DNA from 3 places in the Rhizobium sp. BR 317 genome. Region 2 is predicted to be linked to each of the others. Evidence: predicted binding sites of a transcription regulator. Region 2 holds the regulator's gene; each other region holds the start of a gene.
What was found. Region 2 encodes LexA, which represses DNA repair genes until DNA is damaged. Its sites were predicted from a motif close to TGTTCNNNNTGTGTTCNG; they were not measured.

Region 1 (10,066 bases), on a different contig from region 2:
CGGGCACCTGCGCAAGTCCCGCACCCTGGATGGCAGCCCCCAGAACCGTGGGATAGTCATGCGCGATCAGCGGCCCCGAGACGATCGCCTCGACCGCCTTGCCACTATCGACAAAGGACCAGGGCGCGACCGATCCGTTCGAGCGGCGCATGCGCAGGCAGGCGTGGTCGCGCAGATCGTCGATGCGCTCCGGCCGCTTGCGCCGAGATAGGTAATCCGGGCTGCCAACGACTACAAACGGGAACGGCGGCGTCAGCCGCACCGCAACCATGTCGGCGGCGATGAACTCGCCCATCCGCACACCGGCATCAAACCCTTCGGCAGCCAGATCGACCAGCTTCTCGCTTACGGCGATTTCCACCTCGACTGCAGGATAGGCCTCGCAGAAGGAGGCGATCAGCGGCTCCAGCAGGATCGGCACGACCGAGCGCGGCACGGCAAGGCGCAATAATCCGGCCGGCCGCTCTCCAAGCTGACCGGCGACCTCGCTTGCGGCGACGAGCTCTTCGAAGGCAGGCTTTGCACGCGACAGGAACCGTTCGCCTGCCTCGGTGAGGCCGACACTGCGCGTGGTGCGCAGGAAGAGCGCTGCGCCGACGCGCGTCTCAAGTGCACGCACCACTTGGCTGATCGCTGAAGGAGTCACCCCCAGTTCTGCGGCGGCTCTGCGAAAACTGCGGTGCTCGGCGACGCTCAGGAACGCCTCCACACCATCGAGCGCACCTCGTCTCACTGTGAAATTCTGCTTCATGGCCCGTCAACATTATAGCGAATAGTCGCCAGGCGAAAGCGGTCGTACATCTGGCTTGCAAAGCGCCCGCGGCGTTCGAGGCCGCATGAATTAGAACCTCATAGGAGGCCCCATGTCGCCCGCATTCATCTTCCAGCTCCATCTTGTTCTGGGCTACGTTCCGTGGCTGCTGTGCTTCGGGGCGTATGTCTGGCCGAGGCTCAAAGCGATGAATCCGGTCGAAGCGCAGCGCGCCATCGCCACGCTGCACAGTTTCCGCTTCTTCGGGCTCGTCTTCATTGTTCCCGGCGTCGTCGGCCCCAATCTGCCCGCCGGCTTCGCCACACCGGCCGCTTATGGTGACTTCGCAACCGGCTTGCTCGCCATCCTGGCGCTCCTGACGGTAAGGACGCGCCCGCTCTTTTGGCTGTTCATCATCGCCTTCAACGTTGCGGGGGCAAGCGACATCATCATCGACTATTATCACGGCAGCCAGCTCGACCTTCCGGCATTGGCCGGGCAGCTTGGCGCCACCTACGCGATCCCGATCATCTACGTGCCGCTATTGATGATCACGCACGTCGCCGCGTTCTATTTGCTGCTGCGCCCTCAATCTCAGAGGATTCGGACTCTCGCCGTAGATGCAGCCGCATCTACGGACGCGTAATTCATCCGATCGACGATCAGAAGCCCAGGGATTGCTGCACAGGCTTCGGCGGCGCGAGCTGGACACCTTCCAGCTCCAGCATGCGAGCCTTGGCGGTCGAGCCGCCGGGCGCGGAGAAGCCGCCAATCTTGCCGCCGGCGGCCAGGACGCGGTGGCAGGGGATGATCAGCGCCACGGGGTTCTTGGCCATAGCCTGGCCGACGTCGCGCGCAGCTTCCGGACCGGCGCCGAGCTGTTTGGCGAGCGCGCCATAAGTGGTGGTGTGCCCCCAACCGACCTGCCGCGCGGCCGCGTAGATCTGCTTGAAGAAATCATCCTGCTCGGTGAGATCCAGTTTGACGGTAGAGAAATCGATCTCCTCCCCAGCGAAATAGCGCTTAACGGCGGCAACTACTTCGGCCACATCTGATGTCGGTGCGCCGGGCCTTGCATTTGGCAGACGGCGAAGCATAAGGCGCTCGGTCGCATCAGCGCTTTTCGTTGGGAGCTGGAAGCGCGTTATGCCGATATCGTTCCACGCAATCCCACAGAAACCGCCTGCGTTTTCGAAGATCAGATAGTGTTGCATCGTCTCGCTCATGGCAGAGTCTCCGTGTTTCCACTTGCCATGAAAATCGTGCTTCAGGCCCCCGAATTCAACCCGATTCTTGCGCAGGCTGAGCGTTGCCAACATTTCCCGGTTGAGGGAAGCGGTGCCGATGCTGCTATGGCAACATCAACCGCACCGCTTCCCATCCGGCTTGGGAGCTTATCAATATCCGCCGCCGGCCGGAGCGGAATTCTGTGTCATGCCGCCTCCCCCGGAATTGCCCGTGGTGGAGCAAGCGGAGAGGCCGAGGCCGATGAGGGTGATAAGTGCGGCTGAGACGATGGCTTTTATCAACATGTGAGGTCATTCCCTTGTTGAGAGCGGGCGCAAGGTGCCCTGACCTGCCGTGAACAATCGAGGGGCAGTTTTATTCGGTACACTTCGTAAATCGGGGATGCGCTGGATTATCTCGATCTTCCCAGCCAATTGCCGCCACTTAATTTTGTTCTCTATTTGTTCTTGATTTTGAGGCTATGCGGCCGTAGGATATCTGCGATCGGCAAGAACAGGACGAGGCAAAGCGACTTGGCTTTGAAGCGATCTCATGAAGAACAATGGACAGCTTTCGCTCAATCTTGGCGGGGGATCACGGGTCAGGAAATCCGAAGCCGACCCGATGCATTCCGATGCGCTATATTTCGCTATCCTGCCTGATCGGGAGGTTGCTTCTTCAACTGCTGAACTGGCAGGCCATCTCCGTCGGCAATATGGCTTTTCGACAAAGCCGAGACGGTCGGATTTGTTTCATATCACGCTCTATCCGCTGGGATCCTACAACGGCAGGCCAGAGCCGCCGCACGAGGTTGCGTTTGCGGCGATGCAAGCGGCATCGACAGTCAGCAAAACATCATTCCAGGTCGTCTTCGATCGAGCCGTCAGCTTTGGCAACGGTGATAACCGGCCGCTTGTTTTGTGGCGCAAGGAGGGAAATGCGGAGCTGAAGGCGCTGTATCGGGAACTGGATGACGCAATGCGGCACATCGGATTTGCAAGTGATGGCAGAGAGAAATTTGAGCCGCATATGACATTGCTATATCGGGGCCATTTGATTCCCGAAGTCATATTGGACGAACCCGTCACCTGGACCGTTCGAGATTTTGTCCTGGTCCATAGCCTGCAGGGCGAAGGCGAGCACAAGCATCTCTGCTATTGGCCGCTGAACTAGCCCGGTTACCCAGGCATTCGGCTGACATCAGGCGCTTTGTGCCACCGGGCTGACAACAGTCGCCGCATCGTCGACACTGAAACTGCAGCGCTTGTCGAGATCGATCATTCCGGCCGCCGCCATGAGGTCACGAGCCTGATCATGGGCACGCGCGAATTGCACGCGGATGCCGGCGGTGCGCATGGCACTATCGAATTCCATCAAGGCGTCGAGTGCGGAACTGTCGAGATCGAAGCTTTCTTCCAGACTGAGCACCACGGCCTTCAACCCCGCTTCCGCGCGGCTGCGGGCTAGAATTTCGCCAAGGATCATATCGGCATTGCCGAAAAACAACGGCTCGCCGGGGCGCCAGATGGCAATGCCGGGTGTCTCAATCGCCTCCGGATGGCGGCTGAGATCGACAAAATTGTGGCTGCTCCCCAATCGCCCGAGGCGGGCGACATAGGGAGAGGCCAAGCGATGCATCATCGCGACGAGCGAGAGCACGATCGCCAGCAGCATGCCGTTGAGGACACCGAAGAGCAGCACGCCGCCTGCCGCACCCAGCGCGACATAGAAATCGCGATGCAGCCGTCGCAGGCGAAGGATCGGACCGGGATCGAGCGCATGCGTGAGGGCCGCAATCACCACGGCGGCAAGCACCGGCTCCGGCAGCCGCGCCACCAGCGACCCGGCACAGGCAATCAGAATGGCAAGGCCGATGGCGGCAAAGACAGCAGTGGCGCGCGTCTTCGCACCCGCTGCCTCGCTGGCGAAACCCGCGGAAAAACCGGCGCCGACGGGCATGCCCTGGACGATGGCGCTGGCGATATTGGCGAAACCCAGCGCACCCAGCTCGCGATTGACCTCCAGAGGATCGCCATAGCGCAGCGCCAAGGCACGCATCGTACCCCAGGATTCGGCGAAGAGAATGAGCACGAGAGGCACGGTGAACTGCACCAGCCGCGAATAAGCGGTCCAGCCGGCATCGGGCAGCGAAGGCCATTGCGGCAGGACCTCGATCGTCCCGACCAGTTCGACACCATGGCCGCTAAGATCAAAGACAGAGGAGGCGAGGATGCCGGCGGCAAGCACGAGGAAGGCGCCGGGAACGCCCGGGAGCCGCTTCAGCAATAGCAGCGCGGCCAATGCCACGATGCCGACGGCGACGCTTGCGAGGTTCCATCGCGGGATCGCCGCCAACAGCGCGCCGGCATAGTTGAAGATATTGGAGCCTTGTACGGGGACGCCGACGAGAATCGGTAGCTGATGCAGGATGATGGTAACCGCCAGTCCCAGGGCAAAGCCCCGCAACACCGGGCGCGAGATGAAGCCGGTGATGCCGCCGAGGCGGAAGGCGGCTGCGATGACAAAGAGAATGCCGGCCAGCGCGACGGCGATGGTGGCGAGGCCTGCCTTGACGGTGGCATCGCCGGGAACAACCGCCAGCGTCGCGGCAAGGATCGCGGCGGATGAGGATGTCGGCGAGACGATGGCAAAGCGGCTGCGTCCGAAAATGGCGTAGACCAGGCAACCGGCGATGCCGGCGAGGATCGCCCTATGCGGCGGCAGACCGGCGATACCGGCATAGGCGACCGCTTCCGGCAGCATCAGGCCTGCAATCGATATGCCCGCGATCACGTCGGCTTTGTTTATCGCGGGCCAGCCGCTCAGTTTCATCATCGATCACCGACCACAGGAATCGCCAATCTGACTAGGTGTAGAGTTTCGCTGGCAGGCTGCAACAGGAAAGTAAGCATGACGAACCGTTGGCTCATGCGGCCCCGTCAGCCTCTCTCAACGGACACGTTCTGCCGATCGTCTCGCTGACAAAATCCATCACCGCGCGGATGGCCGGCGAGCGGCGCAGATCGGGATAGGTAACAAGCCAGAGGTCGCGCGTGGGTGACGGGATCTCCGTCGGCAGCCGCGTGAGGGCGGCTTCGCTATCACCGAGGAAGGCAGGGAGTGCTACGACGCCGAGACCGGCGAGCGCGGCTTGCATCTGACCGAAGACGTCGCCGGCGCGGAAAACGATGGGGCGGCCCGCAAGCAGGCTACGAAGCCAGGTCTGCTGCGTCAAATGATCGAGCGCCGCGTCATAGCCGATGAAAACCCAGCTATCCCTAGGCGTCGCCGCGACTTCGGGGATAGCATAGAGCCCGAAGCGCATGACGCCGATGCGCCGCACGAGAAGATCGCTTTCCTCGGGGCGTGACATGCGCACGGCAATATCGGCCTCTCCATAATTAAGGGCGGAGCGGCGGGTGACGCCGGCGATCGTCAGCGTGATATCGGGATGTTCGGCGCGAAAGGCGACCGCTTTCGGCGCGATGAGGTGCGCGGCGATGGAGGGCGGCGCGCTGATCATGACGGCGGCGGAAAGCCCCGCAACCGCACTTTTCGAATAGCGCCTGATCGCCTCGACATTGTCCTCCATGCCGGCCACCAGCTCGGCAATCGCCCGGCCATCAGCCGTCAGCGGCGAGGTGCGCGGCCGACGGTCGATGAGCCGCAGATCAAGCGTGCGTTCCAGCGCGGCAATTCGCCGGCCGACCGTGGCGTGGTCGACGCCAAGCTCGCGCGCAGCCGCCGAAAGCGAGCCGGTGCGTGCCAGAGCGGCGAAGTGAAGAAGGTCCTGCCAGTCGATCATCTGTGCATTATTGCACAGATGCAGTGAGTTCATACCGAATTTATTCAGACGCGGCTTTGTGATCAAAAATGCGTCTGAAAGGAGACTGTTCTATGCCTCTAGCCATCGCGATAACCAGCCCCGGCAGCCCTGAGACCATGAAACTCGTTGATCTTGCCATCACCGAGCCAGGACCCGGCCAGGCCCGCATCCGCCAAAGCATCTCTGGCGTCAATTTCGTCGATATCTATATTCGGTCCGGGCTTTATCCCCGGCCGCCCGGCCAGACTGTTCTCGGCTTCGAGGGTGCCGGCGTCGTGGAAGCGATCGGCTCCGGTGTCGAGGGCCTGTCGGTTGGCGATCGCGTCGCCTATGTCGGCCATCCGCTCGGAAGTTATGCCGAAGTGCGCACTTTGCCGGCCTCCCGGCTGGTGCGTCTGCCCGACGATGTCAGCGAACGGCTCGCCGGCAGCACGATGTTGCGGGGGCTCACGGCCCATATGCTGCTCCATAAGGTCCACCCACTGCAGCCGGGCGAATGGGTTCTGGTGCATGCGGCAGCCGGCGGTGTCGGGCAGATCGTAGCGCGCTGGGCCAAGCGGCTCGGCGCTAACGTCATCGCCACCGTCGGTTCGGAAGCCAAGGCCGAATTTGCCTATGAAGCCGGCGCCGACGCCGTTCTTCTGCATACGTCCGAGGATTGGGTGGAAGAGACGCGCCGCATCGCCGATCGCCGGGGCGTGCATCTCGCCGTCGACGGCATCGGCGGCGCGATGCTGTCGCAGACACTCGCCACTGTCCGCCCCTTTGGCATGGTCGCCAGCCTCGGCCAGGCTGGCGGCCCGATTCCTCCGATCCAGATCGAGGAACTGACCGCGCCCCGCGCCATCGGTCTCGCTCGCCCGAGCGTGCTGACCTATGCCAACGATCCCGATCTCTACCGGCAGGGCGCCGAGGCGCTCATGGCGGAATTGCAGGCCGGCCTGATCAATCCGATCGGCGCGGAATATGCGCTGAAGGATGCCGCCAGGGCGCATGCCGACCTCGAAGCAGGGCGAACGACGGCAAGCGTGGTGTTGACGATGTGAAGCCAGGGCAAGGTGGCGCAATCGTCACCTTGCCTCCCTTCCCATGGCAAAAACGCTGACCAGAAGTGGTGCGATCCCCTCGTCCGCTAGGACGCCGAACACAATTGCTTGAACGGGTCATCATTTTTTGCTGCAGAGCAGCAATTTCATTGACCCGACCTCTCCTCGCCTGTTACCAAACTGATCGCGACGTCGCACGGTCGTTCGGCCGCTGCCGCCGCTCCTATCCGGTACGAACCCCGATCCGTATGGCAAACAGTAAGGACACCGCACGCCGGTGCCCGCAGGCGATATCTCGTGAACACTGCCTCCCAAACCATCCAGTCCTCCTCGACCTTATCCCTCCTTTCCATCGTTGCGCTGACCTTCTTCGGCTATGTCGCCATCGGGCTGCCGCTCGCCGTGTTGCCGACCTATGTTGATAGCGGCCTCGGATTCGGTGTCGTCTGGGCCGGCATCACCATCAGCGCGCAGTATGTGGCTACCATCATCAGCCGCGCGCAGGTCGGCCGGCTGTGCGACCGGTATGGGCCACGCCGTTCGGTTTTCCTCGGCTTCTTCGCCTACGGATTTTCCGGCGCCCTGACATTGGCATCGGCACTGGTGGCGGGTACTCCCGCTCTGAGCCTGGCGCTACTGCTGCTCGGCCGATTGGCGCTCGGCGTCGGTGAAAGCTTGGTCAGCACAGCGGCGATCACCTGGGCGATCGGGCTGATGGGATCGCGCGAAACCGTGCGCATCATCTCCTGGAACGGCATCGCCACCTATGGCGGCATCGCGCTTGCGGCCCCCTTTGGCGCTTGGCTGGAGGGGCAATACGGCTTCTTCGCCACGGGCGCCGTGACGATCGGCCTGGCAATTGCGGGCCTGATGCTGGCGCAGACGCGGCCAGCGGTGCCCGGCGTCAAGGAGAAGGGCATCGGCACCGGCCAGGTCTTCAGCCGTATCGCGCCTTTTGGCGTGGCGCTGGCGCTTGCCTCCAGCGGCTTCGGCGTCGTGATGGCCTTCGTCGCCTTGTTTTTCCATAGCCGCGATTGGGACGGGGCTTCGCTGGCGTTGAGCGCTTTCGGCCTGGCCTTCATCGGCGTTCGCCTGGGGTTGGCGCAAGCCGTCGCCCGCTTCGGCGGCTTGCCGCTGGCGCGAGTCTCGCTGGTGCTGGAGATCCTGGGACTCATGGCGCTCGCCTTTGCTCCCTCGCCCACCATTGCCATCATCGGTGCGGCGCTCGCCGGAGCTGGCTTTGCACCGATCTTTCCGGCGCTCGGCAATGAGGCGATGGCGCATGTCCCACCACAAAATCGTGGCGTGGCGCTGGGCCTCTATTCGGTTTTCCTGGATCTGGCGCTTGGGAGCACCGGCCCGATCGCCGGCCTGCTCGCCAATCGGTTCGGCTATACCGCACCCTTTCTCCTCGGTGCCGGCGCCGTTCTGCTCAGCCTTGCGCTGATCATGAGCCTGCGTAAAAACGGCGGCCTATAATACGGAAGCAACGACAAAGGCTCAGCAACCGGAGCCCTTGTCTTTCGGGAGGCGGTGGAACAAGTTCTGATCCACCCGCGCGCCATCTTCCCATAATTATTGCGCGTGGCGGCCGCGACTTGGTATCAGCCATCGCAAGCAGGAGAAAAACACATGGACATCACGCATATCACCATCGACGGCGATACGCCTGGGATCGCGTGGCGGTTGCCTGTGTTGCATTTTGCCGGCAGCAAACCGGATGCGCCGAAGATCTACATCCAGGCGGCGCTGCATGCCGGCGAACTGCCGGGCACGGCGCTGACCCATTTCCTCTGCGAGCGGCTCAGGCAGGCGGAGACGGAAGGCGCGGTTCTGAGCGATATCATCGTCGTGCCGCACGCCAATCCGATCGGCGCGGCGCAATCGCATTTCGGCGAAATGCAAGGTCGCTTCGATTTGGGCACGCGCACCAATTTCAACCGTGACTTTCCGCTGATCTCGGCGCGCGACCGTCACCTGCTGATCGAGAATCTGGAACGCTACCCCGCCGCCGACCGGCTGAAGCGGCAGCTCATCCACATGGCGCTGGGGGCCGATCTGGTCATCGATCTGCATTGCGATGATGAATCCCTGCAATATGCTTATATCGACGAAGCCTTCTGGCCGGAGGCAGCCGATCTGGCGGCGGCGCTGAACATGGACGCCGTACTGCTGTCGGATGGCGAAAGCTCTGCCTTCGAGGAAGCCGTGAGCTTCGCCTGGAAATACGAAGTGCCCGGCGAGAAGAAGGCGCACCTGCCGGGAAAATTGTCGGTGACCGTCGAATTGCGCGGCACCCGCGATGTTTATCCGGAGATGGCGAAAAGGGATGCCGAAGGGCTCTGGCGTTTCCTCGCTGCCCGTGGCGCCGTCCGTGATGATGGCGTGAACCTGTCCAGCTTTAGCGGACCGGCCGTGCCGCTCGACAATGTCGAGATCATCCGTGCGCCGCAGGCCGGCACCGTGCTTTTCCATCGCAATATCGGCGAACGTGTCGGTGAAGGAGACCTGCTGGCGACGATCCTTACCGCGCCCGGCATGCCCGATGGCACGATCGATGTCCACGCCCCGCAAGCCGGCCTCATCGTCACCCGGGTGTCCGACCGGCTCGTCCGCCGCCGCGGCGACCTGATGAAAATCGGCTGCGACAAGCCGAGCGAAGCTACCCGCAAGCCGGGAGCGCTGGAAGACTGAGGCATCTCAGAGGAATCGTCGAACCTTCGCCCCGACTTTCGCTCGTCTCCGCTTGCGTGTTATGCGATGGCACACAGCAAGGAACGGATTCGGCATGACGATCACCATTTACGGCATCAAGAATTGCGACACGATGAAGAAGGCGCGGACCTGGCTGGAAGGCCACGGCATCGCCTATGATTTCCACGACTACAAGGCTGTCGGCATCGACCGCGACCATCTGGAACGCTGGACCGCGCAGGCCGGTTGGGAAACCGTGCTCAACCGCGCCGGCACCACCTTCAAGGCGCTCCCCGAAGGAGACCGCACCGATCTCACCAAGGACAAAGCCATCGCTCTGATGCTGGCCCAGCCGTCGATGATCAAGCGCCCGGTGTTGGAAGCCGACGGCAAATTGCTGATCGGCTTCAAGCCGGAGATCTATGCGGGTGCCTTCGAGGTGGATGCATAAGGGCTGCGCCATGTCCAAAACCACCCGTGCCACGCAGATGCTGACTCAGGCCAAGGTTGCCTTCACCGTCC
Region 2 (10,066 bases):
GCGGGGGAATGGTTTTTCAAAAAAACTGTCCTCAAAGCCCGGTTTCAAAATCCTCTTGTCGCACACACGATCGGAGAATTCGGGCCATGGATCGCTTTCACCCTCGTCAGCTCCGGCATTTTCCTGGCCATCGACTGGCCGCCACTTCTGCATGTGGTGATCCTGTTTTATCTGCTGGCATTCATCGCCGCTCGCCTCGTGTTTGCCTGCTGCAAGCTATCGAGGGACGCAGGCGCCTTGTCGCCCTTCGGCTACCATAGAGCCTGTCTCTTCATCGCCGTTCTGGCCTTCGCCGGCGCCACGACGTCGCTGACCAAACCGCTCTCCATCGACGGAGACGTCGGCACCGTCATTTCCCACGGCTTCTCCATTCTCCTGTTGCTAATCGTATTTGAAGCCGTGTGGCGACGGCCGGGCGATGCGACAGCCTCCAGGCAGCTAGCGCTTGTGAATACCCTCTATTCAGTCTACGCGATCGGCCTCTGGCTTCTTTGGGTGACAAACTTCCTCGGTCTTTTCTGGCTTGGGGTCTATGCCGTTATTCTTCCGGGATTGCTGTCCGCCGTCGGACGAACGGCAGAGGCATTCGCAAAAGGACGGTGGCCGAGCGACAACAAGAACAGTGCGCGCATGGTGTTGGCAGTCCGTGGTGCGCGGGCACTCGTCATCGCAGCCGCGGTCGGCTGGATCACAGTCATCTGGCACTATGATCCCAACATCCTCGCACGAGAAAATCCGGCAATCGACGCAGCCGTTCGCGGCGCACTGAAGAGCGTCGTCATCCTGATTTTGGCCGATCTCTGCTGGCAGTTGTCGAAAGCATTCATTGACGAGAGATTGAGCGTTGCCGATAGCGACGCATCCTCGCCGTCGGCGGAAGCCGCGCGCGCGGGCCGCCTTCGCACCCTGCTGCCGATCTTCCGCAACGCGCTTGCAGCCATCGTCATCGCGGCCGCCGTCCTCACGGTATTGTCGGAAATGGGCGTGCAGATCGGGCCGCTGATTGCGGGAGCCGGCATATTCGGCGTGGCGATAGGCTTCGGCTCGCAAACGCTCGTCAAGGATATCGTCAGCGGCATTTTCTACCTCATGGACGATGCCTTCCGCGTTGGCGAATACATTCAGAGCGGCAGCTACAAGGGAACTGTGGAATCCTTCAGCCTGCGTTCCGTCAGGCTTCGACATCATCGCGGTCCGGTGTTCACGGTTCCCTTCGGCGAACTTGGCGCCGTTCAGAACATGAGCCGTGACTGGGCGATCGATAAATTCATGCTGCGGGTTCCGTTCAACACCGATGTCGCCAAGGCGAAGAAGATCGCCAAGCAAATCGGAGAGCAATTGAAGGAAGATCCGGAAATCGGCCCGCAAATCCTCGAGACCCTGAAAATGAAGGGCGTCGAGCAGATCGGCGACTTCGGTATCGAACTGAGCTTTGCCTTCACCGTCCTTCCCGGTCGGCAAACCTATATCCGGCGGCGCGCCTACACCATGATCCGCGACGCCTTCATGGAAAACGGTATCGAATTCGCTCAGCCAACCGTCCAGGTGGGCGGCGAGGAGAAATCCGACACCGCAGCCGCCGCTCTGACAATGCACAAAAAGAGAACCGCTGAACAGTTGGCACAATCGCCGGCGCCACCGACGTAAAACATTCGCGTGAGATCAGCCACGGCCTCACGCTGACGTCCTTCCTTGCCGAAGCAACACCCCGAACCTGATGCGGATGACGTCGGAAAGGAGATCGAGCGTGCTGAACGACCAGCTAACGTCTGCTGCCGCGCACGTTATTCAAATAGCGCTGACGCCGGTCTTTCTGCTGGCCTGGCCGGCACCGCCGGGTGCCTCAATGTTTTCTCGGCTAGGCTCGCCCGCGTCTCGGACCGGGTCAACAGCCTTTTCGAACGGGTGACTTCGGAGGACCCGGATGAAACGCGGCTGCTGCAGCTCTACTATCTGCGGCGGCGGACATTGGCGCTTGAGGTTGCCGTCCTGCTCGGCACGGCATCGGGCATGTGCACATGCCTTGCAACGCTCGGCCTCATGGGCGGAGCGATTCGCCAGCAATTTCGCGAGCAGCTACTGCTGTGGTTCTTCGGCCTTGCCGTCATCGCGCTCATGGGCGCTTTCGTGGCCTTTCTCTTCGAGATGATTCTGGCCGGTCGCAGTATGCTAAAGCAGATCGCCAACGACCGCACCCTGCTCGAGCATACGCACAGGAGTTCGAGTAAGAGCCCAACCTATTGAATTTCCATCCAATATTACTAGAATCGTCGCCGATCCCAGCCCCGCGAAAATTCGATCCTTCCTGTTCGATCTACAGTTTGTTCTCCTTCGTTCGGAGAGCATCGCTCTCCAAAGAGACTATTGAGCAAACAACGTGGCTTTTTATCGCTTTTGAGATGGACCGCTCCTGATCGCAGAAATCACATTTAATCGTATTCCATATACATATCAGTACCTTAGTCTGTATGCGTCGAGAAAATCCGTCAGCCCAGGACCCGTTCTGTTCCCATTTATTTGAGACACTTACAAAATATTCACCAAAATTTAAGGACTTGCGGAACACATATGGAACATATAGTGTCCGTTCTGGATTTGTTTCACGACACCTTCTCAGTCCCGAGGTTCAAAACGATGTTGACGCGCAAGCAGCAGGAACTGCTTCTCTTCATTCACGAACGCATGAAGGAGTCCGGCGTTCCGCCATCTTTCGACGAGATGAAAGATGCGCTGGACCTCGCGTCAAAATCTGGCATTCACCGTCTCATCACGGCTTTGGAAGAGCGCGGTTTCATCCGCCGTCTGCCGAACCGGGCCCGGGCGCTGGAAGTCATCAAGCTGCCGGAGGCCTATAGCCCGAGCCTGCAGCCACGCCGCGGCTTTTCGCCAAGCGTCATCGAGGGTAGCCTTGGCAAACCGCAACTTGTGCCGCCACCCGCTCCCGCCAAGCCGGTAAGTGAGGAAAACAACAGTTCGGTCTCGGTCCCCGTCATGGGCCGCATCGCCGCCGGCGTTCCGATCTCGGCCATCCAGAACAATACCCATGACATCACCGTTCCCGCCGACATGCTCGGCTCCGGCGAGCACTATGCGCTGGAGGTCAAGGGCGACTCGATGATCGATGCCGGCATCTTTGATGGCGATACCGTCATTATCCGCAACGCCACGACCGCCAATCCCGGCGACATCGTCGTCGCTCTCGTCGATGATGAAGAGGCGACATTGAAGCGCTTCCGCCGCAAGGGAGCTTCGATCGCGCTTGAGGCCGCTAACCCGGCTTACGAGACCCGTATTTTCGGGCCGGATCGTGTGAAAGTGCAAGGCAAGCTCGTCGGCCTCATTCGCCGCTATCACTGACGGGTGACACCGGTGCGATCGGCGCTCCGAAAGTACCGGTTCGCCAGTCATAGGCGCGATGAAGGCTCCATGGCCGCGTTAGATTTTCAAACGCCGCCGTTATTACCGGTTTCTCGGCGCCGAGGTTCATTTCGATGGACCCAGTCCGGCGAAGTGTTACGCCCGTAAAAAGCATAGCGCCGGAGCGGCAGCGATCAAGCCGCAGCCGTATGGGTGTGACGACGATATTGGCGGTATCGCAGGCCGGAGCGAGATAAGCAGCGTCTTCAATGGTGACAAGCATGTCGCCATTCTCCAGCATTGCCACGCACCAAGCCCCTTTCTGGCAGGCGAAACCGCCCTGCCCGGCATTGTCCAGTGCCGCATCCATCGCCTTTCGAACGGCGGTCTGTTCGTCGGAACTCAAGCGGCGATGCTTGTCCGATTTGCTGATTTTAGGGAGCTGGCTGTCGGGCGGAAGCATCGCAGGCGGTTGCTGCTCGGTGATCGCCAGGGCTCTTTGCCACTGCTCGAAGATGAAATCGGGCGGTTTCTCACGGTTGGTCGTCAACGCACCGTTTCGCAGCAAAGCGACCAGCGTACCGTCCTCGGAGATCATCAGATCGGGTTTCGGAACACCGGGGCTGAGGGCCACGACTGCGACCGAGCCAATGATCAAAAGCGCACCCGCATGCCGCAGCCATGTTTTGAGCAGGGTCATCAGCAAGAAGCCGACTATGACCGTGGGAAATAGCCAGACCGGTAGTCGGCCAAAGGGAATATTGCCGCCCCAGGCGGCGACCGTTTTGGCAACGACGATGACGGCATCGAGTCCCGCGCCGGTGATCTGCCAGAAAGGAGCATCGACGCCAAACGGCATCAGCATTGTAGCCGCCATACCAAAAGGCATGACGACAAAGGAGACGACCGGCATGGCCGCCAGATTGGCGACAAGACCATATGTCGCCAAGCGGTGAAAATGCTCTATCGAGAAGATCGCGGTCGACGCGCCGCCGATAAAGGAGGTCGACAATATGCCTCCGAAGAAGCGCGAGACGAAGAGCAGCGGACGCAGGAGCCGGAACCGGGAGAGAACGCTTTCCCGATGCGGTCGCCTCGTCCAGAGCGAATAACCGGACACCAATGCCAAGGTCGCCGCGTAGGACATCTGGAAACTTGGTCCGAGCGCCTGTGACGGTGACAGAATGAGGATGACGATCGCCGACAGTGCTACGTTTCGGAGGCTGAGGGATGGCCGGTCGAAGAGCACGGCAACCAGCATGATCGCCATCATGATGAAAGCGCGCTCTGCCGATACGCCGAAGCCGGAAATGAAATAATAGGCTGTCACCGTGACCAGCGCGCCGAAGGCTGCGATCTTCTTCGTTGGCCAGGCCTGGGCCACGCCGAAAAACAGGCTGAGGGCATAACGCAGGCCGACATAAAAGATGCCCGCGGAGAGCGCCATGTTCAGGCCGGAGATGGCAATGATATGCGCAAGACCTGAGGTCCGCAGCGCTTCCGTCGTCTCATCCGAGATCGCTCGTCTCTCATCGGTGACAAGCGAGGCCGCAAAGGCGCCGGTGTCACCGGGCAAAAGCATCCTAATCCTGTCGCCGATGCTGCTGCGCAAACGCGCGAGCCAGATATCCGCCTTATCGAAAAACGATCCCTGAGCAACATCACTGGTCGGTGATAGTAGCGTCGGCGTTCCGTAGGCAAAGCCGTTCGCGCCGGTGCCATCGAAATAGGCGCTGAAGGCGAAATCGTTGAGACCGGGCAAGGCGGGTCCGGCCGGTGGCGTCAGCCGCGCCCTGCCTTGAATGCGATCCCCGAGTTCAAAGGGCTGGAGCTGTTTGCGCACGAAAATGGTGATCTGCGCCGGAGGCCGGCGAACAGCCGGCTTTTCCGTTGCCTCGAGAGCTACGACATAGCGCCAACGCCCCTTATCGTCGGCCTCGCGCCGTTCGATCCGCCCGGTGATCGTAGTCGTCACCGCAGAGTCGAGCATCACCGTCGACGCGCGCCAGGTTTCGCATTGCGCCAAAGCCATGCCGGAGCAGGCAAGCATGGCCGCATACAGCAAGTGCCGCAACACCCGCCCCGCCTCCTGTTGGATGAAGAAAGCGGCTGCGAAGATAAGGAGGGCGGCAAAAACGGCCTGCGGCGGCGGATCGGCTCCGGCGGCAAACCAGAAGATCGCGCCGGCGCCGATATAGACCGGCGCAAACAGCATCGCGCGACCGTACGCCGCCTCTTCTTCGACCAAATGGTAAATGCCGAGTCGGATGCTGCCTGCCGCAAGGCGAAGACGGGCAATAAGCGCGGCGTGATCCTGTGTTCGCTCCGGCCGCATCGCTTTGGTAGCAGAAATAGTCGTGCCGATGCCGTGCTCGCGCTCGGCAACCGCAGCAAACTCCCTACTTTCCACCTGCGGATCCGGTGCCTCTAAATTAGGCATATACCCCAGCGCCCACGCAAAACTACAGCTAGAGCGAGAGTTTTGCCGTCACCGCTAGGTGATTTCAACTGAAATCGGCCTAATCTCCAACAAATGACGCCAATTCATGTTAGCGCACGACGAGTCCGCCTACCGCAGTGCCCAAAAGTTGATACCGCAATGCACAAATAGGCGTAACGATAACTTGGCATTAGGCTCTGGATCATATAGCTAATCGTTAGTCGCTTAACCCTTTGGCGCTTTTTAAGGCGCCATCCCGCCAAATCTTGGAGGATCAGCATGACGGAACAAAGCGCGAAACTAACTTGGGGTGAAAAGACGGTGGATTTGCCGGTTAAGACCGGAACCATCGGCCCAAGTGTCATTGATATTGGTGCCCTTTATAAGAACACCTCCACTTTCACCTACGATCCTGGCTTCACCTCGACTGCGTCGTGCGAGTCCAGAATCACCTTTATTGATGGCGACGAAGGCGTTCTGCTGCATCGCGGTTATCCGATCGAACAGCTTGCTGAACACGGCGATTTCCTCGAAGTCTGTTACCTGCTGCTCTACGGCGAATTGCCGACCGCAGCCCAGAAGAAAGACTTCGATTACAGGGTCGTGCACCACACCATGGTGCATGAGCAAATGTCCCGCTTCTTCACCGGTTTCCGCCGCGATGCGCATCCGATGGCCGTCATGTGCGGCTGCGTCGGCGCTCTGTCGGCCTTCTATCACGACTCCACCGACATCACCGATCCGCACCAGCGCATGGTCGCAAGCCTGCGCATGATCGCCAAGATGCCGACGCTTGCCGCCATGGCTTACAAGTACCATATCGGCCAGCCCTTCGTTTACCCGAAGAACGATCTCGACTATGCCTCGAATTTCCTGCGCATGTGCTTTGCCGTGCCCTGCGAGGAATATGTAGTCAATCCGGTGCTTGCACGCGCCATGGACCGCATCTTCATCCTGCACGCGGATCATGAGCAGAACGCGTCGACCTCGACGGTTCGTCTCGCTGGCTCTTCCGGCGCCAACCCGTTCGCTTGCGTTGCCGCTGGCATCGCATGCCTCTGGGGCCCGGCTCATGGCGGCGCCAATGAAGCAGCGCTCAACATGCTGACGGAAATCGGCACGGTTGACCGTATTCCGGAATATATCGCCCGCGCCAAGGACAAGAACGATCCGTTCCGTCTGATGGGCTTCGGCCATCGCGTCTACAAGAACTACGATCCGCGCGCCAAGATCATGCAGAAGACGGCGCACGAAGTGCTCGGCGAACTCGGCATCAAGGACGATCCGTTGCTCGACATCGCGATCGAACTGGAACGTATCGCGCTGACCGATGACTATTTCATCGAGAAGAAGCTTTACCCGAACGTCGACTTCTATTCCGGCATCACGCTGAAGGCCCTGGGCTTCCCCACGACCATGTTCACAGTGCTGTTTGCGCTTGCCCGCACCGTCGGCTGGATCGCTCAGTGGAACGAGATGATCGAAGATCCGGAACAGCGTATCGGCCGTCCGCGCCAGCTCTACACCGGCGAACCGCTGCGCGAATACGTTCCGGTTTCCAAGCGTTAAGCCGAAAAACGAGACAACAAAAAACCCGGTCAGAAATGGCCGGGTTTTTTCTTGGACAAGACATCGAGAACGATCGCCGCCGCCTTTTCGCCAGGCGGTTCCTCGGTCTGCATTCGCTGCCAGACCAGATCGTAGCCGTGAAGCATAGCCGCAAGCTCCGGCGTATCATTCGACAAGCGCTCCATATAGCGGGCCAACAGACCGGGACGCAGCACGTCGTTGATCAGCTCGGGCACCACGGCATAATCCGCAATCAAATTCGGCAGAGCCGCCGTCCAGGTTTTGATGCGCGAAAGCACGAACCGGGCGAGCCACTCGGTCTTATAGGCCGAAATGACGGGAACGCCCGCAAGCCCCAATTCCAGAACCACGGTGCCGGAGGCTGCCATTGCAGCATCCGCTTCCGCAAAAGCATTCCACTTGGCATCCTGGCCGACGAAGACATCCGGCTTGACGCTCCAGTTTTCAAGCAGCGAGCGCACCAATGCCTCCTGCCGCGGAACGGTCGGCAAGACATAACGAACGCGATCGCTTCGCCGGCTAAGCTCCAGCACCGCCTGCTCGAAAACCGGCAGAAGCTGGCGAATTTCCGAGGAACGCGATCCGGGAAGCAGCAGGATCGTCTTCTCGCCATCAGGCGCGCTAGGCACCCGAAGCGCACGCAGGCGACGGGTCTCCAGCAGGTTCGGATCCACCGTCAGGCGATGGCCGACATAGGTGGTAGCCGGCCCCGCCAGCCGCTGCATCGCCGCCGGCTCGAAGGGTAGAATGGCGAGGACGTGATCGACATAGGCGAGCATCTTCTGCGCGCGATATTCTTTCCACGCCCACACGCTCGGGCAGACATAGTCGACGACCGGCAGGTCAGGCAGCGCAGCGCGGACCTTCTTGGCGACGCGATGGGTGAAATCCGGGCTGTCTATGATGAGCAGCACGTCAGGCTTGGCCGCGATGATGGCGTCCGCCGTCTGGCGGATACGGGCAAGCAGTTTCGGCAAGCGCTTGATAACCTGCGCAAAACCCATGATCGACAGTTCGGAATAATCGAAAAGCGAACGCAAGCCCTGCGCTTCCAGCGCGTCGCCACCAACGCCGATTAGCTCGATGGGGCCATCGTAGCGTTGCTTCAATGCCGCGACGAGATCGCCGCCAAGCAGATCGCCGGAGACCTCGCCGGCGATGACAGCGAGTTTCAACGGCGCACCGCTCACATGAAGCCCTCCGCGCTGAGGCCACGGTCGATGCCGCAGACGAAAAGCCCGGCTTCGTCGGCAGCCGCGATGACCGCTTCACGTTCCAGGACCAGCGCCCTGCCAGCCTCGACGGCGATGCCGGCAAGGCCGGCTCTCTTGGCGTTGAGTACCGTCGAGACCCCGATCGACGGCAGGTCTGCGCGTACATCCTGCTGAGGCTTGCAGAGCTTCACCAATACGCCGCGACGACGTTTTGATATGCGCCCGTCGGCCCGCAAACCTGCCACACGCTCGATCATCTTGTCCGTGCCCTCGGCGCCTTCGAGTGCCACGACGCGGCCGCCGACGCTGACGGCACCCTGCCCGACATCCAGCAGCCCCAGCGCAACGGCTGCCTTCGCACCTTGCGCAATATCGCGCAGGTCCTCTTCCGATGGCGAGAAACGGCCAAGCGGCCCGGTGGTCGCCAACAAATCCGGTGCGATCTCATGCGCGCCGACGACGCGGACGCCGCCAGCCTCGATCAAGCGGATCACCATCTGCAACACGGCATTATCGCCGCCGGAAAGAAGGGTGCGGATGGTCAACGGCAATTCCTTGATGACGCGCCAGGTCGGGCGCACGTCGCGCCAAGGCGGACGGCGCGCAACACCGCCGGACATCACGACCCGGTCGACCCCATAGCGGCGAAACATCGCCTCCAGGCCGGCAAAATTGCCGACGCCGAGATTGGCATGATCGAAAGCGGACCAATCGCGATCCGCCTCGTCCGTCAGTGCTATGATAACAGGATTTTCACCTGCCTGGCGGGCGGCGTCGGCGACATAGGCCGGCAAAAAGCCGCTGCCTGCGATGATCGCCAGCCTGCCCGTATGGCTTTGACCGCTCGCGGCCACCTCAGCCCTTACCGCGATTGGGCGACGACAATGCGCGATCGCTGTCGGCGGCGATGAAATCGAGGATCTCGATCACTTCCTTGCAATCGGCATATTCAGCGCGGATCGCCGCCGCATTGTCGCGGATCGAACCTTCGCCTTCGAAAATGCTCTTATAGGCGCGGCGAACCGAATGGATGACCGAACGCTCAATTCCGGCCCGGGTCATGCCGACAATGTTGAGGCCCGAGAGCACGCCCGGATTTCCGTTCAGCATGCCATAGGGAATGACGTCGTAGCTCGCGGCGGAGAGACCACCGACGAAAGCTTGCCGACCGATACGGGTAAACTGATGCACCGCGCAGCCGCCGCCGAGGATGACTCGGTCTTCCACGGTGACATGCCCCGCCAGCATCACATTGTTCGACATGATGACATTGTTGCCGACGCGGCAATCATGGGCGACGTGCGAATTGGCAAGGAACAGATTGTCGTTGCCGACGATGGTCTTGCCGCCGTAGTCGGCCGTCCCGGTATTGATCGTCACGCCTTCGCGGATCGTGCAATTCTCGCCGACATCCAGCGTCGTCTCTTCACCACCATGATGCACGCTCTGCGGATCGCCGCCTACG
Region 3 (10,066 bases), on a different contig from region 2:
TTCGAGGCCTGCCGCGCCGCCGAGCAGGCACGCGCCATCAACCCGTCGATCCTGATCGTCGCCCGCGCCCATTCCGACGCCGAAGTCGATGTGCTCAAGCAATATGGCGCCGATACGGTGATCATGGGAGAGCGGGAAATTGCGCTGGGGATGGTTGACCGGCTGGCGCAAGTGCATCATGACAGGCCGCACTATGAAGACGCGCAGCGTCCTGATATCATGACCGAACCGTCGGAACCCGCTCCGGCAAAGGAATGAAGGCCCTTTTAACCGTTGAACCCGTTCGAATTCGGCGCTGCCGACAGCGAAGAGAACGATAGCAGGATGACGCGACGTGCCGGAGCGCGCGTGATCGCCTCGCTGTTCGTCGCCTTCTTCGCCTACCTCGGACTGGCGCTCGGCGGCGGCATCAATCTTGCCGCGCGGGCCGATGCGGAGGCCTTCTCTTCCGGCAGGGACAACCAACCGCTCTATCTCGCCCTGCGCGATCCGGTGCGTGGCACTGTCGTCGCTGACCGTACGGTCACGCCGAAAGCCACCTGGCACGATATCGGACCGGCGGCGCTTACAGCCGTTCCGTCGCTCGGGCTCCTGACCAATCCGGGGCAGCCGCGCACCCGCGGCGAACTCGCGCGGCATGAATCGCTTGCTTTCCGCGCCTATCTCGCCCGCGCTCCACCGACCGCTTTCATCTGACCGGTTCGCGCGCCTGACGGCGCATTTTCGACATGACCTTACGTCCGCCGGCGGCATGCTCTGCTGGTATCAGTGTATTCAAGGATAATACTCATGCGCACCTCACCATGGCTGGTGTTCACCTATACGGTGATCATCGTGCTTGGCCTTTTCATCGCCCTGCCGAACGTGCTGCCACAGTCGGTCTTAAGCAAAATGCCGTCCTGGCTGCCGCATAGCCAGGTTTCCCTCGGCCTCGACCTTCGTGGCGGCTCCTACCTCGTCCTCGAAGTCGACGAGAAGGACCTGACCAATGGCCGGCTGCAATCGCTGCTGCAAGACTCGCGCCGTGTCCTGCGCGACAAGAACATCCTGACCCGTTCGATCGTCCGCAATGGTGACCAGATCGTCGTCACGCTGACCGATCCGTCGCAGAGCAACGATGCGGTGACGCAGTTGCGGACCCTCGCCAATACGATCTCGTCCGGCCTTTCCGCCGGCCAGTCTGATCTGACGATTACGCCAAATGGCGGCGCGATTGCCATGTCCTTCTCGCCGGCCGGCATCGCCGCCAACGTCGATTCCGCCGTCCAGCAGAGCTTGGAAGTCATCCGCAAACGCGTCGACCAGGTGGGCGTCGCCGAACCGACCATCCAGCGCGTCGGTCCCAATCGCGTTCTCGTGCAGCTTCCGGGCGCACAAGACCCATCGCGCCTGCGCGAACTGCTCGGCTCGACCGCGAAGATGTCCTTCCATCTGCTCGCCGAGAACGTCGATCCGAAGAACCCCGGTCCTGGCGTTTCCATCCTCAAGGATGATCAGGGCAACAGCTTTCCGGTTCTCGATCGCATCGAGCTCGCCGGCGACCGCCTGACCGACGCCCGCGTCAGCTTCGATCCGAACACGCACGAGCCGCTCGTCACCTTCCGCTTCGACAGTGCCGGCGCAAACCGCTTCGCGGAAATCACCCGCGAAAACGTTGGCAAGCCTTTCGCCATCGTGCTCGACAACAAGGTGCTGAGCGCGCCGAATATTCGCGAGCCGATCACCGGCGGTTCGGGCCAGATCTCGGGCAACTTCACCGCCGACAGCGCGACGACGCTTGCAGCCCTGCTGCGCGCCGGCGCCCTGCCGGCCAAGCTCACCGTCATCGAAGAACGCACTGTTGGCGCCGACCTCGGCAGCGACGCGATCCAGAAGGGTATCTATAGCGGCCTGATCGGCTTCGCCTTGGTTGCCGCCTTCATCTTCGTGCTCTACGGCGCCTGGGGGATTCTCGCGAATGTTGCACTGCTCATCCACACGATCCTGACGTTCTCGGCCCTGACGCTTGTCGGCGCCACGCTTACGCTGCCCGGCATCGCGGGCGTCGTCCTTGGTATCGGCCTGGCGGTTGATGCCAACGTTCTGATCAACGAGCGCATCCGCGAAGAAACCCGCAAGGGCCGCGGCGCCTTCGCCGCCATCGATAACGGCTTCAAGAAGGCTTATTCGACGATTATCGACGGCAACATGACGGCCCTGATCGCCGCCGCCATCCTGTTCTACTTCGGCTCCGGCCCGGTTCGCGGCTTTGCCGTGACTATGGGTCTCGGCCTCATTATCTCGATGTTCACCTCCGTCGCCTTCGTGCGCGTCGTGATGATCGCCATCACCCGTCGCCGCAAGCTGAAGGTGCTCAACATCAGGCCGCTGATCCCCTTCAGCCCCTATGACAAGCACATCCAGTTCATGAAGGCCCGCTTCTTTGGCGTCACCGTCTCGGCGATCCTGTCGATCGCCTCGGTGGTCCTGTTCATCCATCCGGGCCTCAACTACGGCGTCGATTTCCGCGGCGGCATCCAGATGTCCGTCAAGACCAAGGACGCGGCCGATTTGGCTACGTTCCGCGAGGGCCTGAACACGCTCGGCCTCGGCGAAATCGCACTGCAGTCCTTCGGCGACAACAACAGCCTCCTTGTCCGCGCCCAGCGCCAGGACGGCGGCGAAGAGGCGCAGACGGCCGCGGTCACCAAGCTCAAGGCAGAAATCATCAAGATCGACCCAACCGCGACCATCGAAGGCACGGATGTCATCGGTCCGAAGGTTTCGGGCGAGCTTGCCTGGGCCGGCATCCTGTCGGTCGTGATCGCCAGCTTGGCGATGCTGTTCTACATCTGGTTTCGCTTCGAATGGCCGTTCGCGGTCGGCGCCATCGTCACTCTGGTACTCGACGTCACCAAGGCGATCGGCTTCTTCGCGATCACCGGCCTCGATTTCAACCTGACGGCCATCGCCGCTATCCTGACGCTGGTCGGTTACTCGGTGAACGATAAGGTCGTGGTCTATGACCGCATGCGTGAAAACATGCGGCTCTACAAGTCGATGCCGCTGCGCGACATCATCGACAAGTCGATCAACGAGACCCTGGCGCGAAGCCTCTATACCAACGCCACCGCCTTCCTGGCGCTGGTGCCGATGGCAATCTGGGGCGGCAGCGCCGTCTCCAGCTTCGCGATCCCGATGGTGTTCGGCATACTCGTCGCTGGTGCCTCGTCGGTCTTCATCGCCGCTCCGATCTTGCTGTTCCTCGGCGATTGGCGCCGCCGCCATGCCAAGGCGGTCGCCAACGACGCCGAGTCGGACGACAAGTCCGGCAAGGACAACAAGCAAATCCCCGCCGCCGAATAAGCGACAGACGGACACGAACAAGGGCATGCCCGGTTTCCGGGCATGCCCATTCTGCCTCCGGATCAGATGGACGGCATGTGCAGCGGCAGTCCTGGACGCGGTGCCGCTATTCTCTCCAAAACACCGTTTTCCTGCTCTGTGATGAGCGCATATTTGCCATCGAGGGTGAAGGCGATATTGCCCGGCCGGGTACCATTGGTGCGTATACGGCCGGCGATCTTCCCGGTGGGATCGATCAGGCAGATCTCGCCTTGCCCGTAGATCGCACAATAGAGCGTGCCATTGCGGTCGAAGGCCATGCCGGCCGGCCCGCGCAACGCCTTCACGGCAGGCGTCTGCATCACCTGTGCAAACAATTCCTGCCGCCCGCCGACGATCTGGCGATAGATTTTCCCGGTCAAGGTCTCGCTGTAGTAGAGCAAGCCATCCGGCCCGAAGGCAATGCCGTTGGCATAGAGCAAGCCGGCCGCCAGCACGCGCAGCACCCGTCCCTCCGCCGGATCGATCTGGTAGACACGACCGTTATAAGGCGCCCGGAAGAAATCAGGATTGATGTCAGCGCCGTCGAGCAGATCGGAGATGCGGACGCCGGAATCGGTCATGTAGAGCAGGCCGTCCGGGCCGAAGGCGAGGTCGTTCGGATAAAGAAACGGGCCATCGCTGCCGCCTTCGATCACCTGCAGGGTGCGGCCTTCTGGAGAGACCTTAACAAGGGAGTTTTCCGGACCGCCCGCCACCCAGAAACATTGATCGCCATCGACCGCGAGCCCAGTCGGTCGGCCGCCGGGCCGGCAGATTTCGCGGCGGACACCGGCCACAACCATTGTCAGGCAACGGCGGCTCTCACCGGTCTCCACAAGCGCGATACGCCCGTCCGTCAGGGCTACCGGCCCCTCAGGCTGGCGCAGTCCGGTGGCGATCGTCTCGTTCATGGTCGGGAACCCTCACCCAGCGCGCCGAAACCCCAAAATCATGTGTCAAAATGGTAAATAAGTACCCCAAAGGCTTTTTTCGAGCCGACGTTGGTTAAATCTGAACCAATTTCATGACGGGAGGGTCACATCTCTGTGCAGATCCGGCCGAGCTTGACAGTTTCAGTCAATTCGGAACATTCATCGAACATTCGGATATTATTGCGAACTTGATTCGTCACCGATTCTGTGGTCGCGCGCCTGCCGTCCGAAGCCTTCAGGAGAGCCCATGACTGCTGCCTATCTGGAAAAGCTGAACCCGGAGCAGCGGCTGGCGGTGGAGCACGGCACGACGGTCGAAGGCAGCCATATCGCCGGCCCGCTGCTGGTGATTGCCGGTGCAGGCTCCGGCAAGACCAATACGCTGGCCCATCGCGTCGCGCATCTCATCGTCAAGGGCGCCGATCCTCGCCGCATCCTGCTGATGACCTTTTCTCGCCGGGCGGCGGCCGAAATGGGCCGCCGCGTCGAGCGCATCTGTCGCGATGTGCTTGGCGCCAATGCCGGCATCATGGCCGACGCGCTTGCCTGGACCGGCACGTTCCATGGCATCGGCGCGCGGCTCCTGCGCGATTATGCCGAACAGATCGGCCTTGATCCGGCCTTCACGATCCATGACCGCGAAGACAGCGCCGACCTGATGAACCTCGTGCGCCACGAGCTTGGCTTCTCCAAGCTGGAAAACCGCTTTCCGACCAAGGCGACCTGCCTCTCGATCTATTCCCGCGCCGTCAATTCGGAAGCGCCGCTCGAAGAGATGCTGCGTGATTTCTTCCCCTGGTGCGCCGCCTGGGAAAAGCAGTTGCGCGACCTCTTCGCGGCCTATGTCGAGGCCAAGCAGGCGCAGAATGTGCTCGATTACGATGATCTGCTGCTCTATTGGGCGCATATGCTGCATGAACCGCTGATCGCCGAAGATATCGGCGGTCGCTTCGACCATGTATTGGTCGACGAATATCAGGACACCAACCGGCTGCAGTCGTCGATCCTGCTGGCGCTGAAGCCTGACGGTCAGGGACTGACCGTCGTCGGCGACGATGCGCAGTCGATCTATTCCTTCCGCGCGGCCACGGTGCGCAACATCCTCGACTTCCCGACCTCCTTTACCCCGGCTGCCAACATCGTCACGCTCGACCGCAACTACCGCTCGACACAACCGATCCTGGCCGCCGCCAACGCGGTGATCGATCTTGCTTCCGAGCGTTTCACCAAGAACCTGCGTACCGAACGCCAGAGCGCGGAGCGGCCGCGGCTGGTAACGGTGCGCGACGAAAGCGATCAGGCGCGTTACATCGCCGATCAGGTACTGGAAAATCGGGAGAGCGGTGCGAAGCTGAAGCAGCAGGCCGTGCTTTTCCGCGCTTCGCATCACAGTGGACCGTTGGAAGTGGAGCTTACCCGCCGCAATATCCCCTTCGTCAAATTCGGCGGGCTGAAGTTTCTCGACAGCGCCCATGTCAAGGACATGCTCGCCGCCCTGCGCTTTGCACAGAACCCGCGCGATCGCGTCGCCGGCTTCCGGCTGATGCAGCTTTTGCCGGGCGTCGGCCCTTCGACCGCCCAGCGCGTACTCGACCACATTGGCGAACAGGCCAGTCCAATGGCGGCCCTTGCCGATTTTCCGGCGCCGCCGCGCTCGGGCGAGGACTGGACGACTTTCGTAGCAACCATGCAGGAGCTCAAGACCGGAAAAGCGGGATGGCCTGCGGAAATCGGTCTCGTTCGGCAATGGTACGAGCCGCATCTGGAGCGGGCGCATGAGGATGCGGCGACACGCCAGGCGGACTTGATCCAGCTCGAACAGATCGCCGGCGGCTATGGCTCGCGAGAGCGCTTCCTCACCGAACTGACGCTCGATCCACCCGATGCTACTAGCGATCAAGCGGGCGTGCCGCTGCTCGATGAGGACTATCTCATCCTCTCGACCATCCATTCCGCCAAGGGTCAGGAATGGACGAAGGTGTTCGTCCTCAATGCCGTCGACGGCTGCATTCCGGCGGATCTCGCGGTCGGCTCTTCCTCCGAGATCGAGGAGGAACGACGGCTGCTCTATGTCGCCATGACACGGGCGAAAGACAATCTCGATCTTGTCATTCCGCAACGGTTCTTCGTGCACGGTCAGCATGCGCAAGGCGACAAGCACGTCTTTGCCTCACGCACGCGCTTCATTCCGGCGACATTGCTGCAGTTTTTCGAGGTTTGCGGCTGGCCGCAGGCAAGGGCCGAAAGCGCCGCCGCCATTAGGGCGCGGCAGGTGCGCGTCGATGTCGGCGCGCGGATGCGCGGCATGTGGCGGTAAGTGGGGCTTATTTGTAGAGGTCGCTGTTCCGGCAAGGCCCCTCACCCTAGCCCCCTCCCCGCTCGCGGGGAGAGGGGACGACCTCACAAAGAACTAAGCCTCCCCCGAGCCGAAACTACCTGGGGCACAACTCCCCCTCACCCCGGCCCTCTCCCCGCCTGCGGGGAGAGGGCCGGGGTGAGGGGCATCGGGCTTTCAACTCGCTCGATCGTCACGAGCAATCCTCAGCCCGCCTCCCGAAACATCTCGATAATGGCCGAAAAATCGCGGCCTCCATTGCCGAGCTTCTCGAAGAGCGCATAGAGCTGCGCCGCTTCCGCGCCCAGAGGTGTCGATGCGCCGCTCGACAAAGCGGCCTCCTGTGACAGGCGCAGATCCTTCAGCATCAGGGCTGCCGAGAAGCCGGGCTTGTAGTCGTTGTTAGCCGGCGAAGTCGGCACGGGGCCTGGCACCGGGCAATAGGTGTTGATCGACCAGCACTGGCCGGACGACGTGGAAGCCACATCAAAGAGAGCCTGATGCGAGAGGCCGAGCTTTTCACCGAGCACGAAGGCCTCGCAGACGCCGATCATGGAAATGCCGAGGATCATGTTGTTGCAGATCTTCGCTGCCTGCCCGGCGCCAGCGTCGCCGCAATGGACGATCTTCCGGCCCATGACTTCCAGCAGCGGCTTGGCGCCCGCGAAACTTTCCTTTGAGCCACCGGCCATGAAGGTGAGCGTTCCGGCCGCAGCTCCGCCGGTGCCGCCGGAGACCGGCGCGTCGAGCGATAGGCAGCCGGCATCGCCAGCCATGGCATGGGCCTTGCGGGCGCTGTCGACATCGATGGTCGAGCTGTCAATCAGCAGAGTACCCTTCGGCACGGAGCGCAGGATATCGGTCCAGACCGTCAGCACATGTTGCCCCTTGGGCAACATGGTGATGACCGCTTCCGCATTGGCCAAGGCCTCGGTCAGCACGTTTGCGGCCTTGACGCCCGTCGCCTCCGCGGCCTTCAGCATATCATGGGAGAGATCGAAGCCGATGACGTCATGGCCGGCCTTGACCAGATTGGCGGCCATGGGACCGCCCATATTGCCGAGCCCGATGAATGCGATCCGTGTCATGATGCTTTTCCTCCCATTCTCTTTACATCGCGAAAAGCGGCGGCTGCGGCGGTACGAAGAAGCGATCGATGGCGGCATCTTCGACCTCGGCAAGGCTCGCCGGCGACCATTTCGGATTGCGGTCCTTGTCGATGACGGCTGCGCGAACGCCTTCGTAAAAGTCGGGATTATACAATATCCGCATGCAGGCGCCGAGTTCACGATCCAGGCATTCGGCGAGGTTTGCGCTATTGCGCCCGGCGCGCAGCAGCCGCAACGTCAGTTTCAGGCTGGTCGGCGAGCGCGTGCCGATGATCTGCAGGGTCTCGGCAGCGAAATCGCCCGCCTCCCGCGCCAGCGCCTCCTGAATGTCCTCGACAAGATCATAGGCCAGCGCCCGATCGATCATGTCGCGGTTGGCGGCCAGGCGGCTTTCGCCGGCGGAAATCGCCATGCCGGCAATCACCCCGTGCACATCGTCCGGCGATGCAGAACCGGGTAGCGCCCCGATCGCCTCGATCAGTGCGGAGAGATCGGAGGACGCAACACAATGATCGGCCAGCCGCGCATGGATCGCATCGGCCGCATGGATGGCGAGGCCGGTCAGGCCCATCCATGTGCCAGCTTCTCCGGGCGCTCGCGGCAAAAGCCAGGTAGCGCCGACATCGGGAAAATAGCCGATGCCGGTTTCCGGCATAGCGAGCCGGGTGCGCTCGGTGACGACGCGATGGCTGCCGTGCGAGGACAGTCCGACGCCGCCGCCCATCGTGATGCCGTCCATCAACGCCACATAGGGTTTGGGATAGCGGGCAATGGCATGGTTGAGGCGGAATTCCTCGCGCCAGAAGGTCTCGGCGTCTGCAGAGCCTCGTTTGCCGCTCTCATGCAACAGGCGGATATCGCCGCCGGCGCAGAAGGCGCGATCGCCCTCGCCCCTAACGATGACGCAGGCGATGGAAGGATCGGCGGCGAAATCATCAAGAGCCGATGCGATCGCCCGGATCATCGGCAACGTCAGGCTGTTCAGCGCCTGCGGCCGGTTGAGCCGGATGAGACCCGCCGATCCCCGACGTTCGATGATGACCTCGTCTATGCTGTCCATTCGAAACTCCCCATCCTACCTCCACTCATCAATAGGCGCTCAGCGGTTATCGGCAAGGATCATCTCCGCGGCTTTTTCGGCAATCATGATGGTCGGCGAATTGGTATTACCCGAGGTGATCGACGGCATGACGGAAGCATCGGCGATCCGAAGCCTTGCCAGCGCCCGAAACCGCAGCCGCGGATCGACCACGCTTTGCGGATCGCCGCCCATGCGGCAGGTGCCGACCGGATGAAAGATCGTCGTGCCGATATCGCCGGCGGCGCGCTCTAGATCGGCGTCAGTCTGATAGGATGGGCCGGGCTTGAATTCTTCCGGCTTGAACTTGGCGAATGACGGCTGCTCCACGATGCGCCGCGTCAGCCGGATGGAGCGCACGGCAATTTCGCGATCGCGCAATGCCGAGAGATAGTTGGGGCTGATCTTTGGCTGGGCTGTGAATTGGGGGCTCTGGATGTGCACAGAGCCGCGGCTCTCCGGCCTCAGGTTGCAGACGCTGGCGGTAATCGCCGGAAACGGATGGACGGGATCGCCGAACTTGTCGAGCGAGACCGGCTGCACATAGTATTGCAGGTCCGGGGTTTCCTTGTCGGGGCCGGAGCGGGTGAAGATGCCGAGTTGGCTCGGCGCCATCGCCATCGGTCCGGAGCGGCGCACGAGATATTCCAGACCGATCGCCGCCTTGCCGAAGAACTTCGTCGCCTTCTCGTTCAGCGTCGGCACGCCGGTCACTTTGTAGGCCATGCGCAGTTGCAGGTGATCCTGCAGGTTCTCGCCGATCGCCTTGACCTCCCGCACCACCTCGATGCCGGCCTGGCTCAATACGTCGCCGCGACCGAGACCGGATAGTTCAAGGATCTGCGGCGAGCCGATCGCGCCGGCGGAAAGCACCGTCTCCTTGTCCGCAAAAGCGCGTTTGGTCACGCCGTCATGCTGGAACTCGACACCGATGACGGCATCGTCCTCGATCAGCAGGCGGCGGACCTGGGCCTTGGTGAGAACGGTGAGATTGCCCTGTTTCAGCGCCGGCCGCAGGAAGGCCTTCGCGGTGTTCCAGCGAATGCCCGCGCGCTGGTTGACGTCGAAATAGCCGGAACCTTCATTATTGCCGCGATTGAAATCCGCTGTCTCGGGAATACCGGCTTCACGCGCGGCCGCCTGGAAAGCGTCGAGCACGGCCCAGCGCACGCGAGCCTTCTCGACTCGCCATTCGCCGCCGGCGCCATGCATCTCGTCCTTGCCTCTGTAGTAGTCTTCGGACTTC

Region 1: a site for LexA is predicted at 2,430-2,447, ahead of QD357_RS23505 (2'-5' RNA ligase family protein). Genes of this name have one in related genera too.
Region 3: a site for LexA is predicted at 4,450-4,467, ahead of QD357_RS13080 (ATP-dependent helicase). Genes of this name have one in related genera too.

The regions. Positions count from the first base shown of each region.
Region 1 is NZ_JARWLB010000017.1:52,702-62,767, forward strand. It holds gene QD357_RS23485 (LysR family transcriptional regulator) at 1-751, opposite strand, end outside; gene QD357_RS23490 (hypothetical protein) at 864-1,397, shown strand; gene QD357_RS23495 (methylated-DNA--[protein]-cysteine S-methyltransferase) at 1,414-1,977, opposite strand; gene QD357_RS23500 (hypothetical protein) at 2,149-2,283, opposite strand; gene QD357_RS23505 (2'-5' RNA ligase family protein) at 2,531-3,151, shown strand; gene QD357_RS23510 (SulP family inorganic anion transporter) at 3,179-4,813, opposite strand; gene QD357_RS23515 (LysR family transcriptional regulator) at 4,905-5,816, opposite strand; gene QD357_RS23520 (quinone oxidoreductase family protein) at 5,876-6,850, shown strand; gene QD357_RS23525 (MFS transporter) at 7,148-8,329, shown strand; gene QD357_RS23530 (succinylglutamate desuccinylase/aspartoacylase family protein) at 8,483-9,544, shown strand; gene QD357_RS23535 (ArsC family reductase) at 9,639-9,995, shown strand; gene ybaK (Cys-tRNA(Pro) deacylase) at 10,006-10,066, shown strand, end outside.
Region 2 is NZ_JARWLB010000001.1:276,066-286,131, forward strand. It holds gene QD357_RS01315 (mechanosensitive ion channel family protein) at 1-1,647, shown strand, start outside; gene QD357_RS01320 (DUF2721 domain-containing protein) at 1,693-2,244, shown strand; gene lexA (transcriptional repressor LexA) at 2,635-3,357, shown strand; gene QD357_RS01330 (ComEC/Rec2 family competence protein) at 3,338-5,797, opposite strand; gene gltA (citrate synthase) at 6,077-7,366, shown strand; gene lpxB (lipid-A-disaccharide synthase) at 7,396-8,577, opposite strand; gene QD357_RS01345 (LpxI family protein) at 8,574-9,455, opposite strand; gene lpxA (acyl-ACP--UDP-N-acetylglucosamine O-acyltransferase) at 9,457-10,066, opposite strand, start outside.
Region 3 is NZ_JARWLB010000007.1:62,867-72,932, forward strand. It holds gene QD357_RS13060 (cation:proton antiporter) at 1-258, shown strand, start outside; gene QD357_RS13065 (hypothetical protein) at 325-696, shown strand; gene secD (protein translocase subunit SecD) at 790-3,345, shown strand; gene QD357_RS13075 (SMP-30/gluconolactonase/LRE family protein) at 3,408-4,277, opposite strand; gene QD357_RS13080 (ATP-dependent helicase) at 4,546-6,615, shown strand; gene mmsB (3-hydroxyisobutyrate dehydrogenase) at 6,840-7,721, opposite strand; gene QD357_RS13090 (enoyl-CoA hydratase/isomerase family protein) at 7,744-8,802, opposite strand; gene QD357_RS13095 (GMC family oxidoreductase) at 8,842-10,066, opposite strand, start outside.